3 regions of the Rhizobium sp. GCM10022189 genome follow, and region 3 is predicted to be linked to each of the others. Evidence: riboswitches for the same ligand, from Rfam matches in the RefSeq annotation. Region 3 holds a riboswitch; each other region holds the start of a gene.

Region 1 (5,528 bases), on a different contig from region 3:
TCTCGGTGACGGCGCGGTCGCGCGGGATTTCCGAGAGGATGTCGGCAGGCTTGGTCAGCGGGGTGATCTCGACGATGCGCAGATCATCAATGGTATCGGTCACGGTATGCTCTCCTGTTTGGTCATACCGTGCGGAACAAAAAAGCCGCCAGGTAGACTAGCGGCTGTTCGGGTTGTCGTCGCGTTAGTTTCGGTTACGCACAGACCCGCATCCGCTGGAAGCAGCGGTACGAATAAAATCGCGATGCGTAAACGGACGAAATCGACATGCCGCCTATGTAGACATGCGAATTGGAATTGTCACGCGGAATCTGTGAGGAAAAATGACGGGTCGGTGAAGTTTTCAGCGGCTTTCCGCCATTGCCTCTTCCGGATGCCGGTTCTTGCGGCGCCGCGTCGTCAGTTCCTCGCCGGCATTGGCGGGCAGGCGCAGGAAGGTGATGCAGGCAAGCGCCGAGATCGTCGCCACGATGAAGAAGGCGATGTGGAAATCGCCGACCGTGAGCCTGCCGCCATGGAAGCTTGCGGAGACTTCCAGGATCGTGCCGGCCACGGCAACGCCCATGGCCATGGAGATGCGCTGCGCCACGGCATTGATGGCGGTTGCCTGGCTGCTGTCCGCCTCGTCCACATCGCCGAAGGCCATGGCGTTGACGCCCGAGAAGGCCATGGAGCGCAGCAGGCCGCCGACGAGAAGACAGCCCATGATGACGTAGACAGGCGTTTCGGCGGTGAAGAAGCCGTTGATGCCCAGGAAGATCGCCGCCAGGAAGGTCGTCAGCGCGATGACGTTGCGGAAGCCGAAGGCATTGTAGGTGCGCGATGCCGCGAATTTCGAGCCCATGGAGCCGAGCGCGCTGACGAAGGTGATCGAGCCGGACTGCAGCGGCGTCAGCCCGAAACCGAGCTGCAGCATCAGCGGCAGGAGGAAGGGCAGCGCGCCAAGCCCCATGCGGAAATTCGAAGCGCCGAGAATCGCCGCCCGGAACATCGGATAACGGAACATTTTCGGATCGAGCAGCGGATGCGGCGTGCGTTTCGCGTGCACGAAATAGAGGATGCCGGAGAGGATGCCGACGGCGACGGTGACATAACCGTAGACGATGGGAACGGCCGGCAGGCTGATGACGGAAATGCCGAAGACGAAACCGGCAAAACCTATCCCTGAAAGGAAGAAGCCCGGAAAATCCATCGGCTTGGGGCTGCGCGGCTCGACCGCCGGCAGGAAGCGGGTGACGAGAGCAATGCCGATAATGCCGATCGGCACGTTGATCCAGAAGATCCAGTGCCAGCTCAGATAGGTGGTCAGGAAGCCGCCGATCGGCGGCCCCATGATCGGGCCGATGAGCGCCGGTATGGTCAGCCAGGCCATGGCATTCACCAGCTGGTGACGTGGCGTGCCGCGCACCAGCAGCAACCGGCCGACCGGCGTCATCATCGAGCCGCCGGCGCCCTGGATGAGGCGGGAGATCACGAAGGCGGCGATGGAATTGGAAAAGGCGCAGGCGACCGAGCCGACCATGAAGACGAAGATCGCCAGCCGGAAGACGTTGCGGGCGCCGAAGCGATCCGACATCCAGCCGCTGATCGGAATGAAGATCGCCAGCGCCACGAGGTAGCTCGTTACTGCAAGCTTGAGCGCGATCGGCGAGGTGCCGATATCGGCGGCAATGGCCGGCAGGCTGGTGGCAATCACGGTCGAATCCATCTGTTCCATGAACAGGGCGACCGCAAGGATCATCGGCGTTAGACGGGACACGGGCAACCGGAATGCAACGGGATGGGATTCGGCGCCTTCGGCACCGGTCGGATTCTGGCTTCCTTCTAGGCCAGCATTTTCGGCCTGTCCACGAAATCAATGTCGCAGCGGCTTGCCGTCGTGCCGTTTCCGCGCCATAGATCCGATTGTCAGGTGCCCGCCGTCACAGGCGGGAGAATCGGGAATCCGGTGCAAGACCGGAACGTGCCCAACGCTGTAAGGCCGACGCCCGCCGCTTCATGACGCCACTGGCCGCAGGGCCGGGAAGGCAGCGGCCGGGCGGATGACGCCGAGTCAGAAGACCGGCCTGGCAAGATAGACCTAACCCGCGCGGACGGCGGGCGGTTGCGTTGTTGGGGATTTGACGATGCGACCCATTGACGATGCCGTTTGCCCGGCATCCGGTTTTTCTGCGGCCGAACGCGAGGCCGTCTATCACGCAATCATGACGCGGCGCGACGTGCGCGGCGAGTTCCTGCCCGATCCCTTGCCGGACGACCTGATCAGGCGGCTTCTGACGGCCGCCCATCACGCGCCTTCGGTCGGCTTCATGCAGCCGTGGAATTTCGTTCTGGTCAAAAGCGCCGAGGTGAGGGCGCGGGTGCGCGACGCTTTCGTCAAGGCCAATGAAGAGGCCGCCCTGATGTTTGCGGCCGAACGGCGGCAGGCCTATCGCGCGCTGAAGCTCGAAGGAATCGTCGAGGCGCCGCTCGGCATCTGCGTCACCTGCGATCCCACCCGCAGCGGCAGCGTCGTGCTGGGGCGCACGCACAATCCGCGCATGGACAGCTATTCCACCGTCTGCGCCATCCAGAACCTGTGGCTTGCGGCACGAGCCGAAGGCGTCGGCATCGGCTGGGTCAGCATCTTTCGCGAGGGCGACCTGAAGCAGATTCTCGGCATACCCGATCATATCGAGGTCGTGGCCTGGCTCTGCGCCGGTTTCGTCGATCGGCTCTATGAAGAGCCGGAACTGGCGGTCAAGGGCTGGCGGCAGCGCCTGGCGCTGGAAGAGCTGGTCTTCCATGACGGCTGGGGGCAGGCGGCAGGCTAAGGCCGCGCCGTCTTTTACGGCTGCTGCTGCGGCTGCGGGCCTGACACGGCCGGATTGGCAAGATCGATCTTGCCCTGATCGCCGGCAAGGAATTGCGGGCCGACCTGGCGAACCTTGGTTGCCGGATCGTAGGGGCGATCCGGCACCTGCGCCTGCGGCGGCGTATTCGCGGCCTTCGGGGCCTCAGTGCGGATCGTGGTGATCGAGCCCTGCGGCTCGGGCGCCGGCGCGGAGACCGTCTGGCTCCGGCGCATTTCCTCGTAATAGGCCGTCAGGTTGCAGGAGCAGGCGGATTTTTCGCCGGGCGGGCGGGTCTTGTAGGCGAAGGCGTTCTTCATCGCGCCATAGGGCGCGCCCGTCGCCGTCGAGATCATGTTTGCGGCTTCGGTGCTGGAAATATCGCGATAGTAGAGTTCCGTCTCCACGCCGGGGCACATCTTGGCGCAGGTCGCGGCATCGCGGCCGAAATCGACCGAGGTGGCGTTGTTGCTGATCGGGAAGAAGCCGCCGTCGCAGGTGCGCACGCAGATGGTGCTGACGGGCGAGAGCATTTCGGCGCGCGGCAGGCCGTAGCGCTCACCGCCGCCGAGGGGAATGAACGTATCGCCGCGCATGGCCTGTTCCTCGATCGAGGGGGCCGGCGCATAGAGATCGCCCTGTGCGGGTTCGCTGAAACTCTCGCCGTTGCAGCCATTGTCTTCAAGCGCGGCCAGCAGGCCTTCGCGGGCCGGATCGACAGCGGACTGGCGCAACGCGTCGCGGCGGTCCTGCAGGTAGCGGATGTTGTCCACCATCTTTGCCTGCGCCTGTTCCAGCTCCTCGCAGAAGCCGGCATTCTCGCCGCCGACGACGACCATGCTGCCGGACGTGCAGCCGTAGCGGCGCAGATCGCCGCGCACCTTGCGCAATTCCAGATTCTGTTCGGCCAGCGCGCCCGCATATTGGCGCATCTCGGTGCCGTTGGCATTGCCGATCACCTGCGGCAGGTCGGCAAGACGCCCGCGCAGATCCTCGCAGATCGCATTGGTCTGCGCCTCTGCGGGAACCGCGAATGCCAGAAAGAAGACGAGATACAGGTTTCGGCGCTTCACGACGTCGTTCCGGAGTGAGAAAAAGCATCCATCGGCGAATTGCGGCTTCAATCCGCCGCGCTTTGTCTTAACGTATTTCCCTTAATAAGCTCGGATGAATTCCTAGCGCATTTTTGCGATCTTATCCAGAAGACCCGATGCTCCGTTTCCGCCGCTCCCGCAATCGCGCGGGGGCATCCGTGACAGCTAAACAGTTGATATGACAGATATCCCACGCGACATGCTCTCCCGCGCAGCCGCATCGGCAATGCCGCAGGGCAGACAGGGCCTTCACGTTTTCGTGGACGGCTGTTTCGAGCCCGGTTCCGGGCAGGGAGGATGGGCCTTCGTCGCCTACCGCGACGGCGCCGAAATCGCCGCCGGCTTCGGCGGCGCGGAGAATTCCGCCAATAACAGGATGGAACTGACCGCCGTGCTTGAGGCGGCGGCCTGGATCGGCGGCGCGGCGGCGGGCCTGCCGGCGCTGATCTGGTCCGATTCCGTCTACGCCGTCGAAGGCTGCAACCATTGGCGGGCGATCTGGCGGAACAACGGCTGGAAGAAGAGCAATCCCGGCGGCAAGGCCCGGAACCGGGCGATAGCGGATGCGGACCTCTGGAGGGCCGTCGATCTCAGGCTGTTGCAGAATCCGGCGATCGGCATTGCCTGGTGCAAGGGCCATTCCGGTATTGCCGGCAACGAGCGCGCCGACGAACTGTCGGATCGGGGACGCCGCTCGATAGGGCGTCCCCGACAGGCTTGACATGTTTAGGCCGGCTGCGAGGCCTCGACGACGGCCAGCGCCGCCATGTTGACGACGCCGCGCGAGGTGACTGACGGTGCCAGGATGTGGGCGGGCATGGCCGTGCCGAGCAGGATCGGGCCGACATGCAGGCCGTCGGTCATCGACTTGACGACGCCGAGCGTGATGTTGGCGGCATCGAGGTTCGGGAAGACCAGGAGGTTGGCTTCGTCATTGAGCGTCGTGTGCGGCATGACGCGGCGGCGCAGCTCCTCGGAGATCGCGCTTTCGCCGTGCATTTCGCCGTCGACCTCGAGATCGGGTGCTGCCTCGCGCACGAGCTGCAGCGCATTGCGCATCTTGGTGGCGCTTTCGGATTCGCGCGAGCCGAAGTTCGAATGCGAGACGAGGGCGGCGCGCGGGGTGATGCCGAAACGCTTGATTTCCTCCGCTGCCAGAACCGTCGCCTCGGCGATCTCTTCCGCCGTCGGGTTGAAGGTCACGTAGGTATCGGTAAAGAAGGTGGCGCCGCGCTGCGAGATCATCAGGCTGAGGGCGGAGAAATCGCGCACGTTCGGGCGCTTGCCGATGATCTGGCGCACGTCGCGCAGGTGCTTCTCGTAACGGCCTTCGAGGCCGCAGATCAGCGCATCGGCTTCGCCGCGCTTCAGCGCCAGCGCGCCGATGACGGTGGTGTTGGTGCGCACGATGGTGCGCGCTGCTTCCGGGATCACGCCGCGACGGCCGACGAGCTGCAGGTAGAGATCGACATATTCGCGGAAGCGCGGATCGTCCTCGGGGTTGATGACCTCGAAATCGGCGAGCGGGCGGATGCGCAACCCGTAGCGCTTCAGGCGCGTCTCGATGACCTGCGGGCGGCCGATGATGATCGGCTCGGCAATG
Region 2 (5,528 bases), on a different contig from region 3:
GACGAGGATGACGCGCTGCGTCGAGCCGATCGGGAAGGCCTGCCTGAACTCGTCGAGGGTGAGGCTGTTTTTCGCTTTCTTCACGTCCGAGCGCATCAGCCTGTCGACGGTGAGGTTGCGGATCCAGCCGACGTCGTGGGCGCTGCGGATGCTTTCGCCGCGCAGATGGAAGCGCCACGTGGCGAAGGAATAGCCGAAGGTGGTGCGCACCACGAGCGAGGAGGTGATGACGGCGGCGAGCACCAGGGCGGTGATCGGAAAGTCGCCGGTGATTTCCAGCGCCAGGAAGGTCATGGTCAGCGGCCCGCCGATGACGGCAACGGCAAGCGAACTCATGCCGACCACGGCATAGATGACGGGCGTCAGCGTCGCATCGGCGAAATAGGGGGCGCAATAGGCGAAGAGCTTGCCGAGCAGCGCGCCCATGAAGAGCGAGGCGAAGAACAGGCCGCCCCTGAAGCCGGAGCCGATGGAGACGGCGGAGGCCACCGATTTCAGCAGGAAGAGGCCGATGAGGGCCGGGATGGTCACCTCATGGGCAAGGTTGAGGTGCAGCGCCCCGTGGCCGGCGGCAAGCACCTGCGGCGAGACCAGCGCCAGCAGGCCGACGATGATGCCGCCGAGCGCCGGGCGGAAGGGCAGCGCGATGGAACTCTTGCGCGCCAGTTCCTCGACGAAGGAGACGCCCTGCATGATGAGAATGCCGATGCCGGCGCAGAAGGCGCCAAGCGCGATGGCCGGCACGTAATCGGCCGGCTGGACGGCGCCGAAGCTGCCGACGTCGATGACGAAATCGCTGCCGGCCAGCAGCCGCGCGACCAGCGTGGCGACGAGGGCCGCGACGACGACGGGTGTCAGCGAGACGATCGTGTAGGTGCCGACGATCAGCTCGAAGGCGTAGAAGGCACCCGTCAGCGGCGCGTTGAAGGCGGCGGCGATGGCGCCGGCCGCGCCGCAGCCGACGAGAACGCGCAGATCGGCGCGGCGCAGCTGCAGCTTCAGGCCGAACTTCGAGGCGATGCCGGCGGCAAGCTGCGTGTAGCCGGCCTCCAGCCCCACGGACGCGCCGAAGCCGTTGGACACGAGATTCTGGACGGCGACGAGGATGCTGTCGGTCAGCGACAGGCGGCCGCCATGCAGCGCGTTGGCCTCGATCGGATCGACCATCGGCTTCTTGCGCCATCTGGCGAGGATGAAGATCAGCAGGCCGAGGAGGGCGCCGCCGGCAATCGGGGCGGTCATCAGCAGGAACTTGCTGTCGATCTGCGAGGCGCTGAGCCTTGCCGTCCCGTCAATGCCGAAGATCAGCCTGTGCATCTGTTCCGAGACATAGCTCATGGCCGTGACCGCAAGCCCCGAGGCGATGCCGACGAGCGCGCCGGCAAAGACCATGCCCATTTCGCTGTGGCGCACGAGCGCCCGCAGGCGTCCCAAATCGAAAATGGTGGTGAGGGGCCGGAAACGGCGGATATCCATTCGGGAGAGCATCATGGGGAAACTAGGCGGCATGAGTGGGGGTCAAGGGCGGAGCCGGCATCCGCATGAGCGGCAATTGCGGCAAAATACCGGCTGGGCGGTAAAGTTTTTATGACGTAAGTTTTTGAATAAACTCGATAATCTTGGTAGTGTAAGTCGAGATGAACGGCTTTGGCACATCGGCCGGCAATTGACACGGGGATTGCGCGCGCCTAACCATGAAACCACATAATGGATGGTTCCGGATCGGCTTGCGCCTTCCGGATGAAAAGGGAATGTGACGGGGCGGACCCAAGCCGGGCGCCTTCATCACAGCCGACCCCGCGACTGTAGAGCAGTCAGGGTCTTCCGTCCGGCATGTGCGCCGCTGCGCCGACGGCCTCGCATTCCGCGGGCGGGCAAGGCGGAGCAGGTGCCGGAAAAGCCACTGGAAATGCATCGTGATCAGCCGGGGCAGGACGCCTCTATTTCTACGAATCGTCCGCCTTTTCACGACAGGCAGCCGGGAAGGCGAGGCGGATCCGCTGGCACGATCAGGGGCGACCTGCAGAGGTCGCCCCGGTCGGGGCCGATAGCTGCGAGCCAGGAGACCTGCCATCCGTGCCGGGCATAATGCCCAATCTGGGTATCTTGCCCGCTGCCAGCACGGAGGTTGTCTTGGCTGAAGAATGCGATTCGGCGCTGCCTCGTGTGGTGAGATGTGGGGGTGGTGTTTCGACGCCCGTCGGTAATGGGGTTCTGGCGCCTGACGGTGGTAGGCCCCTGGCGCGCGCTTTCCTCTCCTCCCTCATTCCTGTGCTTGTCACAGGAATCCAGCCACGGCGCGTCTGCGCCGTGAATGAATCTATGCCATCGTTGAACGAGTCTCTCGTGCCCAAGGACTTGGGCACGCTGGATTCCTGTGACAAGCACAGGAATGAGGGGAGGAGAGAGGGGCACGCCCTCTCTCCCAGGGCAGCATTATCATGACCGCCACCTTCATCCTCGGCGGCGCCCGTTCCGGCAAATCCCGCTTCGCCGAAAATCTCGTCACCGCAAGCGGCCTCGAGCGCCATTACGTCGCCACCGGCCGCGCCTGGGACGACGAGATGCAGGCGCGCATCGACCAGCACAGGGCCGATCGCGGCCCCGCCTGGACCACGCATGAGGAGCCGCTCGATCTTGCCGAGCGGCTTGCCGCCATCGACGGCGAGGGCCGGGCGGTCCTCGTCGATTGCCTGACGCTGTGGCTGACCAACCTGATGATGGAGGGGGGCGATATCGCCGCCCGGTCGGCCGCGCTTGCCGCCTTCCTGCCGCGGGCAAAGGCGCGGCTCGTCATCGTTTCCAATGAAGTCGGCCTCGGCATCGTGCCGGAGAACCGCATGGCGCGCGAGTTTCGCGACCATGCCGGACGGCTGCACCAGATGATCGCGGCGCAAGCCGACGACGTTTATTTCATCGCGGCCGGACTGCCGCTGAAAATGAAGGGTTAGACCATGCAGCAGAAAATTCCCGCAACCGTCATCACCGGCTTTCTCGGCGCCGGCAAGACGACCATGATCCGCAACCTGCTCACCAATGCCGGCGGCAGGAAGATCGCGCTCATCATCAACGAGTTCGGCGATCTCGGCGTCGACGGCGACGTGCTGAAGGGCTGCGGGGCGGAGAATTGCACCGAGGACGACATTATCGAGCTGACCAACGGCTGCATCTGCTGCACGGTGGCCGACGATTTCATCCCGACCATGACGAAGCTTCTGGAGCGCGACCAGCGCCCGGACCATATCGTCATCGAAACCTCGGGCCTTGCCCTGCCGCAGCCGCTCGTCGCCGCCTTCAACTGGCCTGACATCCGCAGCGAAGTGACCGTCGACGGCGTCATCACCGTGGTCGATAGCGCGGCGGTTGCCGCCGGGCGTTTTGCCGACGACCACGATGCCGTCGACGCGCGCCGCGCGGCGGACGAATCGCTCGATCACGAAAGCCCGATCGAGGAACTGTTCGAGGACCAGCTGACCTGCGCCGACCTGATCGTGCTCAACAAGACCGATCTGATCGATGCCGACGGGCTTGGCCGCGTGAAGAGCGAAGTCGCCTCGCGCATCGCCCGCAAGCCCGTGATGATCGAGGCCAGGAACGGCGAGGTGCCGGCCGGCGTGCTGCTCGGCCTCGGCATCGGCACGGAAGACGATATCGGCAACCGCAAGTCCCATCACGAGCTGGAGCATGAGGACGGCGCGCCGCACGACCATGACGAATTTGACAGTTTCGTCGTCGAGCTCGGTGCCGTCCCGGATGCGGCCGGCTTCGTCGAGAAGCTGAAGGGCATCATCGCCGAACATGACGTGCTGCGCCTGAAGGGCTTCGTCGATGTTTCCGGCAAGCCGATGCGCCTGCAGCTGCAGGCCGTGGGGGCGCGCGTCGACCAGTATTTCGACCGCGCCTGGGCGCCGGGTGAAACGCGCAATACACGCCTCGTCGTCATCGGCCTGCACGAGATGGACCAGGACGCGGTGCGCAAGGCGATCGAAGCGCTCGTCTGAGGATATTGAATGCATCTGCTTCTCGCCCAGCAGGGAACGATCAGCGACGGGGACGAGGCGATCGACCTCGGCCAGTCGCCGGGCGATATCCTGTTCCTGTCGGCCGCCGATACCGAGCTTGCGGCGGTTGCCGCGGCGCATGCCGGCGGGGCGGGCTATTCCCTGAGGCTTGCGAGCCTGATGAGCCTGAAACATCCGATGTCGGTCGATACCTATGTGGAACGCACGGCGCGGCATGCGAAGCTCATCATCGTGCGGGCGCTCGGCGGGGCGAGCTATTTTCACTATGCGCTGGAGGCGCTGCATGCGGCCGCCGCACGCAGCGGGGCGCTGATTGCGGTGCTGCCGGGCGACAGCAGGCCGGATGCGGGGCTGACGCCGTTTTCGAACGTGGCGCTGGAGGATCTGAACGCGCTCTGGGCCTATCTGATCGAGGGCGGGGATGCCAATGCGCGGGGCTTTCTCGCCTATGCGGCGGCGATGCTTTCGGGCGAGGAGAAGCCGGCGCCGGCCGCGCCGCTGATGAAGGCGGGGATCTGGTGGCCGGGGCGGGGGCTGGTTGGGGTTGAGGAGTGGAAGGAGTTTACCGGTTCGGTCTTCGCCCCAGCGGGGAGAAGATGCCCGACAGGGCAGATGAGGGGGGCGAGCGACGCAAGGAGTGAGCAACAGGAACACGATGCAGACGTTTGTGGGGTGGCCCCCTCATCCGACCCTTCGGGCCACCGACCGGGGTCGAGCCGCGGGTCTCGACCCGTCCTTCGGACCCCCGACGGGGAGAAGGGACGGTCGTTGCCCATCGTCGCCATCGCCTTCTACCGCGCCCTCGTGCAGAGCGGCGAAACCCGCCCCGTCGAAGCCCTGATCGAAGCCCTGCAGGCGCAGGGCCTGCGGCCGCTGCCGGTCTTTGCCTACAGCCTCAAGGACCCCATCTCCAAAGGTATCCTCGAATCTATCTTCGCCGAGCTCAAACCCGACGTCGTCATCAACACGACAGGCTTTGCCGTCTCTGCACCCGGCGCCGATCGCGAGCCGACGGTGCTGGAGGCCAATGACGCCGTCGTGCTGCAGGCGATCTTTTCCGCCTCGTCGCGGGAGGCCTGGGCCGGTTCCTCGCAGGGGCTGTCGGCCCGCGATCTCGGCATGAATGTGGCGCTGCCGGAGGTGGATGGCCGCGTGCTGTCGCGCGCCGTCTCCTTCAAGGCCGCCGCCCGCTACGATGCTGATGTCGAGGCCAATATCGTGTCCAGCGAGCCGGATGGCGGGCGCATGGCCTATGTCGCGGCCCTTGCCGCCAGCTGGGCGCGGCTGCGGCAGCGGCCAGTTTCGGAGCGGCGGATTGCGCTTGTCATGGCGAACTATCCGAACCGGGACGGACGGCTCGGCAACGGCGTCGGGCTCGATACGCCGGCCGGGACGATCGAGGTGATGCGGGCGATGGCGCAGGCGGGTTATCCGCTTGCCGATATTCCCGCCGATGGCGACGCGCTGATGCGGCACCTGATGGCGGGGCCGACCAATTCCGGCTTC
Region 3 (5,528 bases):
CCGCTTTCAGGGCGTTCAGGCTGCGGATACGCTGCTCGACTTCGATGAGACGCGCCTTGGCGATGGCGTCGGCGGAGGCGCAGGACTGGTGCGGATCGTCCTGGAGCTGCAGCAGCGTGCGGATCGCCTCGATCTCGAAGCCCAGTTCGCGGGCATGGCGGATGAAGGCGAGGCGGTTGAGGTCCGACGGTTCGTAGGAGCGCTGGTTGCCTTCGCTGCGGCTCGGCGCAGATAATAGGCCGATGCCTTCATAATAGCGGATCGTCGGCACTTTGACGCCGCTTTGGCGGGCGGCTTCACCGATGGTGATCTTTTTCATGATTTTCCTCTTGCACCTCTAGTCGCTAGAGGATGTAGGAAGGATGCTGCCTACAAGCAAGGATTTACATCATGAGCGAAGCAGCACAGGCACGGTACCGGGTTGGCGGCATGGATTGCGCCGCCTGCGCAACGAAAATCGATACGGCCGTCCGGCGTGTGCCCGGCGTCGAAGACGTCTCCGTATCGGTGACGGCGGGCACGATGACGGTGCGCCACGACGGCAGCAGCGATCTCAAGGCGATCGAGAAGAAAGTGACCGGCCTTGGCTATTCGGTTGCGCCGCTTGCGGGCAAGGCTCCTGCGCGCGCGAGCAGGACTGATGATGACCATGCGCATCACGATCATGACCATGGTCACGAGCATAGCCATGATCACCATGGGCATGAGCATGATGATCACTGGCATCACGACCATAATCACGAAGGCCACGGTCACGATCATGCCGGTCACCGTCATTCGGGCCACGGGCATTCGCATGGCGCCGGGGAAGTCGAAGGCCTGCATGGCCGTGACGGGCCGACGACCGGCCCCTGGTGGCAGAGCAGGAAAGGCCGGCTGACGATCCTGTCCGGCCTTGCCCTGGTTGTCGCCTATATCGTGGGCCATCTGGTGCCCCCGATCGCCTCCTATGCGTTCGTCGTCGCCATGCTGGTCGGGCTGGTGCCGATCGCGCGCCGTGCGGTGATGGCGGCGCTTTCCGGTACGCCCTTTTCCATCGAAATGCTGATGACGATTGCCGCCGTCGGCGCGGTCATCATCAATGCCGGCGAGGAGGCGGCCACGGTCGTGTTCCTGTTCCTTGTCGGCGAACTGCTCGAAGGCGTCGCCGCCGGCAAGGCGCGTGCCAGCATCCAGTCGCTGACGACGCTGGTGCCGAAGAATGCGATGCTGGAGACGGGCGGCGAGGTGAAGGAAGTGCCGGCCGAGACGCTGGCGGTCGGTTCCGTCATTCTCGTTCGGCCGGGAGATCGGATTTCCGCTGATGGCACTATTCTCTCCGGCGAAAGCGCGATCGACGAGGCGCCGGTGACGGGCGAAAGCACGCCGGTGCGCAAAGGCGCGGGTGAGACGGTGTTTGCCGGGACGGTGAATGGTGATGCCGCATTGCGCGTGCGCGTCACGGCCGCTGCCGAGGACAATACGATTGCCCGCGTCGTCAAACTAGTGGAGGAAGCCCAGGAATCCAAGGCGCCGACGGAGCGTTTCATCGACCGGTTCTCCCGCTATTACACACCTGGAGTCGTGGTCGTGGCGGCGCTGGTCGCCGTCCTGCCGCCGCTGCTGACGGGCGGGGCCTGGGGCGAGTGGGTTTACAAGGGTCTGGCGATCCTCTTGATCGGCTGCCCCTGCGCGCTGGTTATTTCCACGCCGGCGGCAATTGCCGCCTCGCTCTCGGCGGGAGCGCGCCGCGGTCTGCTGATGAAGGGCGGGGCGGTCCTGGAATCGCTCGGCAAGGTGACAGCGGTCGCCTTCGACAAGACGGGCACGCTGACCGAAGGCAAGCCGCAGGTCACCGATATCATTGCCTATGGACGTTCGGAGGCGGAGGTGCTTTCGCGCGCTGCCGTTCTGGAGCAGGGCTCCAGCCATCCGTTGGCGCTGGCGATCCTCAACCGTGCCAAGGCCGATCGCGTGCCCGTGCCGCCCGCTTTCGAGGTGGAAGCATTGCCCGGCAAAGGCATGACCGGCAAGGTGGGCGGCGAGACGCTCGATCTCCTGTCGCCGCCGGCTGCGCGTGAGCGCGGGGCGTTGAACGCAGAGCAGGATGAGCAGGTCGAGGCGCTGAACGGCGCGGGCAAGAGCGTTTCGGTGCTGCTCGTCAACGGCGCTGCGGCCGGCCTGATTGCCATGCGCGACGAGCCGCGCGAGGATGCAAAGAGCGGGCTTGCGACGCTGAAGGCGGCGGGCGTGCGCGCCATCATGCTGACGGGCGACAACAAGCGCACGGCAGCGGCCGTTGCCGGCGATCTCGGCATCGACTGGCAGGGTGAGCTGCTGCCGCAGGACAAGCAGCGCATCGTCGGAGAACTGAAGCGCGAAGGGCTGTTCGTCGCCAAGGTCGGCGACGGCATCAACGATGCGCCGGCACTTGCATCCGCCGATGTCGGCATCGCCATGGGCGGCGGCACCGACGTGGCGCTGGAAACGGCAGATGCTGCCGTGCTGCACGGGCGTGTCGGCGACGTGGCGCGCATGATCGACCTTTCGAAGCGGACGATGCGCAATATTTTCCAGAACATCAGCATCGCGCTCGGGCTGAAAGTCGTGTTCCTCGTTACCACCATCATCGGTCTGACCGGCCTGTGGCCGGCGATCCTCGCCGATACGGGCGCGACCGTGCTGGTGACAATGAATGCGCTTCGCCTTCTTCAGATAAAGACATAAAGATTTCTTTATGTCATCTTGACGTTCGGATGCGGCGGGTGCATGCTTGCCGCATCGTGGTTCTCGGGATCAGGCGATCCCGAGCTAAGAGGGAATTCGGTGCGGCTATCGCCAAGACCGGAGCTGCCCCCGCAACTGTAAGCGGATAGACACCGTCCTACGACGTCACTGGGAAGACGCCTGGGAAGACTGGACGATGTCGACGACCCGCAAGCCAGGAGACCTGCCGCGATAGATAACGTCCACGGGCGGGGTGTCCCGGTGTGCCGCTTTGCGCGAGACGGCACGCCTGTGGCCGCACCTCGTCGATGCGTTGCGCCTGAGCCTTGCCCATAACCTTCGGGGTAAGGAAATGACCATCAAGACTGCTAATCTCGGCTTTCCGAGGATCGGAAAACATCGCGAACTGAAATTCGCGCTGGAAAGCTATTGGGCCGGCAAATCCGATGCCAGCGCGCTTCTCGACGTGGCGAAGCGGCGGCGGGCCGAAAACTGGGGCCTGCAGAAAGAGAAGGGGATCGATATCATCCCTTCCAACGATTTCTCGCTTTACGATCATGTGCTCGATACGGCCGTGATGGTCGGTGCCGTTCCTGCTGCCTATGGCTGGAAGGGCGGTCCGGTTTCGCTCGACATCTATTTCGCCCTGGCGCGCGGCGCGACCGGCGACGAGGCGCATGCCGATTGCGGCCATCAGCACCATCGGGGGCATGGCGTGCCGGCGCTGGAAATGACGAAATGGTTCGATACGAACTATCATTATATGGTGCCGGAACTCGGTCCCGATCAGTCCTTCTCACTGACAGCCAACAGGCCGCTCGATGCCTTCATCGAGGCGAAGACGCTCGGCATCCATACACGTCCTGTCATTCTCGGTCCGGTCACGTTCCTGAAACTCGCCAAGGGAAGCGCGGAAGATTTTGCGCCGATCAGCCTGCTGGAACGCCTGCTGCCGGTCTATGCAAGGGTGCTTGCGGAACTCAGCGCCGCCGGGGCCGACTGGGTACAGATCGACGAACCGTGCCTCGTGCTGGATCTCTCGGGAGAAGAGCAGGCGGCCCTGAACCATGCCTACCGGGCACTGCACGAACTGGTGCCGAACCTGAAGATCATGCTCACCACCTATTTCGGCGCAATCGGCGACAATCTGCCGACGGCGCTTGCGTTGCCGGTCGCGGGGCTGCATGTCGATCTCGTTCGCGCTCCGCAGCAGATCGACGCGCTTCTCAAGGCGCCCGACGGCCTGGTGTTGTCGCTTGGCGTCATCGACGGGCGCAACATCTGGAGGGCGGACCTCGCTGCGATCCTGCAGAAGATTGAACCGCTGGTCCGGCATTTCGGTGCCGACCGGCTGCAGATCGCGCCCTCCTGCTCGCTGCTGCATGTGCCGATCGATCTGGAACTGGAGACCGGGCTTGATGGTGAGCTGAGATCGTGGCTCGCCTTCGCGACCCAGAAACTGGACGAAATTGCAGCGCTCGGCAATGCCGGCAAGGCTTCCGGAGCGATTGCGGCCGCCTCGCAGGCCGTCGCCTCGCGGGCTCGATCCGCGCGCGTGCATGACCAGAAAGTCAGGCAGCGCGTCGGCGCGATCGATGCGGCGATGAAGACACGCGGCAGTGCCTTTGCCGAGCGGACAGGCCTGCAGGAGCGTAAACTTCGGCTGCCGCTCTTTCCGACGACGACGATCGGCTCCTTCCCGCAGACGTCGGACGTGCGAAAATCCCGCTCGGCCTTCACCAGGGGCACGATCAGCGAGACAGAGTACAATGCCTTCCTGAAAAAGGAGACCGAAGCGGCGATCCGCTGGCAGGAAGAGATCGGCCTCGACGTGCTCGTCCACGGCGAATTCGAGCGTAACGACATGGTGCAGTATTTCGGCGAGCAGCTTTCCGGTTTCGCCTTCACACAGCATGCCTGGGTGCAGAGCTACGGCTCGCGCTATGTCCGCCCGCCCATCATCTTCGGCGACGTCTTCCGCCCCGCACCGATGACGGTGGAATGGTGGCGTTATGCGCAATCGCTGACGCAAAAGCCGGTCAAGGGCATGCTGACCGGGCCGGTGACGATCCTCAACTGGTCCTTCGTGCGCGACGATCTCTCGCGTGCCGATGTCAGTCGGCAGATCGCGCTCGCGATCCGTGACGAGGTGCTCGATCTCGAACGGGCCGGCGCGGCGATGATCCAGATCGACGAGGCCGCCCTTCGCGAAGGCCTGCCGCTGCGCAAGGCCGATTGGAAGACCTATCTCGACTGGGCTGTCGAAAGTTTTCGCCTGTGCTCATCCGGCGTATCGGACGAAACGCAGATCCACACGCATATGTGCTATTCGGAGTTCAACCAGATCATCGATGCGATTGCGGCGATGGATGCCGACGTGATCTCGATCGAGACCTCACGGTCGAAGATGGAACTGCTGGAGGCCTTCCGCAGCTACAAATATCCGAACGAGATCGGCCCTGGCGTCTACGACATCCATTCGCCCCGCGTTCCCGAAGTCGAGGAGATGACCGAACTCCTGACGCTGGCGCGCCGGCGTCTGACGGACGGGCAGCTCTGGATCAATCCGGATTGCGGATTGAAGACGCGCAAGTGGGAAGAGGTTCGCCCGGCGCTCGTCAACATGGTCGCTGCCGCAAGGCTGCTGCGTGGGGCGGCAGCATCGACCCACTCCTGAGCGTCCAACTGATTCCCGGAAGCCGGCGATCTGCCGGCTTCCACCCGCAAGCCCTCCTCCGCAGCCTGCTTTATTTAAGCATCCATTAACCACGTTTTTCACAGGAATGCAGCGATTTCAAACATGCCGTAACGCGATGCGCAAA

What was found. A riboswitch is a leader RNA that binds a small molecule or an ion and turns the genes downstream of it on or off. The one in region 3 is predicted to bind cobalamin.
Region 1: another riboswitch for cobalamin. It lies ahead of bluB (5,6-dimethylbenzimidazole synthase); the one in region 3 lies ahead of metE (5-methyltetrahydropteroyltriglutamate--homocysteine S-methyltransferase).
Region 2: another riboswitch for cobalamin. It lies ahead of cobU (bifunctional adenosylcobinamide kinase/adenosylcobinamide-phosphate guanylyltransferase); the one in region 3 lies ahead of metE (5-methyltetrahydropteroyltriglutamate--homocysteine S-methyltransferase).

What each region holds. Positions count from the first base shown of each region.
Region 1 is NZ_JBHSOR010000002.1:10,194-15,721, forward strand. Features, by position in the region: gene ACFPWW_RS00280 (3-deoxy-7-phosphoheptulonate synthase) at 1-103, opposite strand, end outside; gene ACFPWW_RS00285 (MFS transporter) at 344-1,741, opposite strand; cobalamin riboswitch at 1,894-2,085, shown strand; gene bluB (5,6-dimethylbenzimidazole synthase) at 2,127-2,813, shown strand; gene ACFPWW_RS00295 (DUF2865 domain-containing protein) at 2,828-3,904, opposite strand; gene ACFPWW_RS00300 (ribonuclease H family protein) at 4,104-4,646, shown strand; gene ACFPWW_RS00305 (NADP-dependent malic enzyme) at 4,652-5,528, opposite strand, start outside.
Region 2 is NZ_JBHSOR010000012.1:41,695-47,222, forward strand. Features, by position in the region: gene ACFPWW_RS09545 (chloride channel protein) at 1-1,488, opposite strand, end outside; cobalamin riboswitch at 1,696-2,090, shown strand; gene cobU (bifunctional adenosylcobinamide kinase/adenosylcobinamide-phosphate guanylyltransferase) at 2,442-2,951, shown strand; gene cobW (cobalamin biosynthesis protein CobW) at 2,955-4,001, shown strand; partial or broken gene ACFPWW_RS09560 (cobaltochelatase subunit CobN) at 4,011-5,528, shown strand, end outside.
Region 3 is NZ_JBHSOR010000004.1:69,581-75,108, forward strand. Features, by position in the region: gene ACFPWW_RS04785 (MerR family transcriptional regulator) at 1-319, opposite strand, end outside; gene ACFPWW_RS04790 (heavy metal translocating P-type ATPase) at 391-2,706, shown strand; cobalamin riboswitch at 2,747-2,952, shown strand; gene metE (5-methyltetrahydropteroyltriglutamate--homocysteine S-methyltransferase) at 3,059-5,383, shown strand.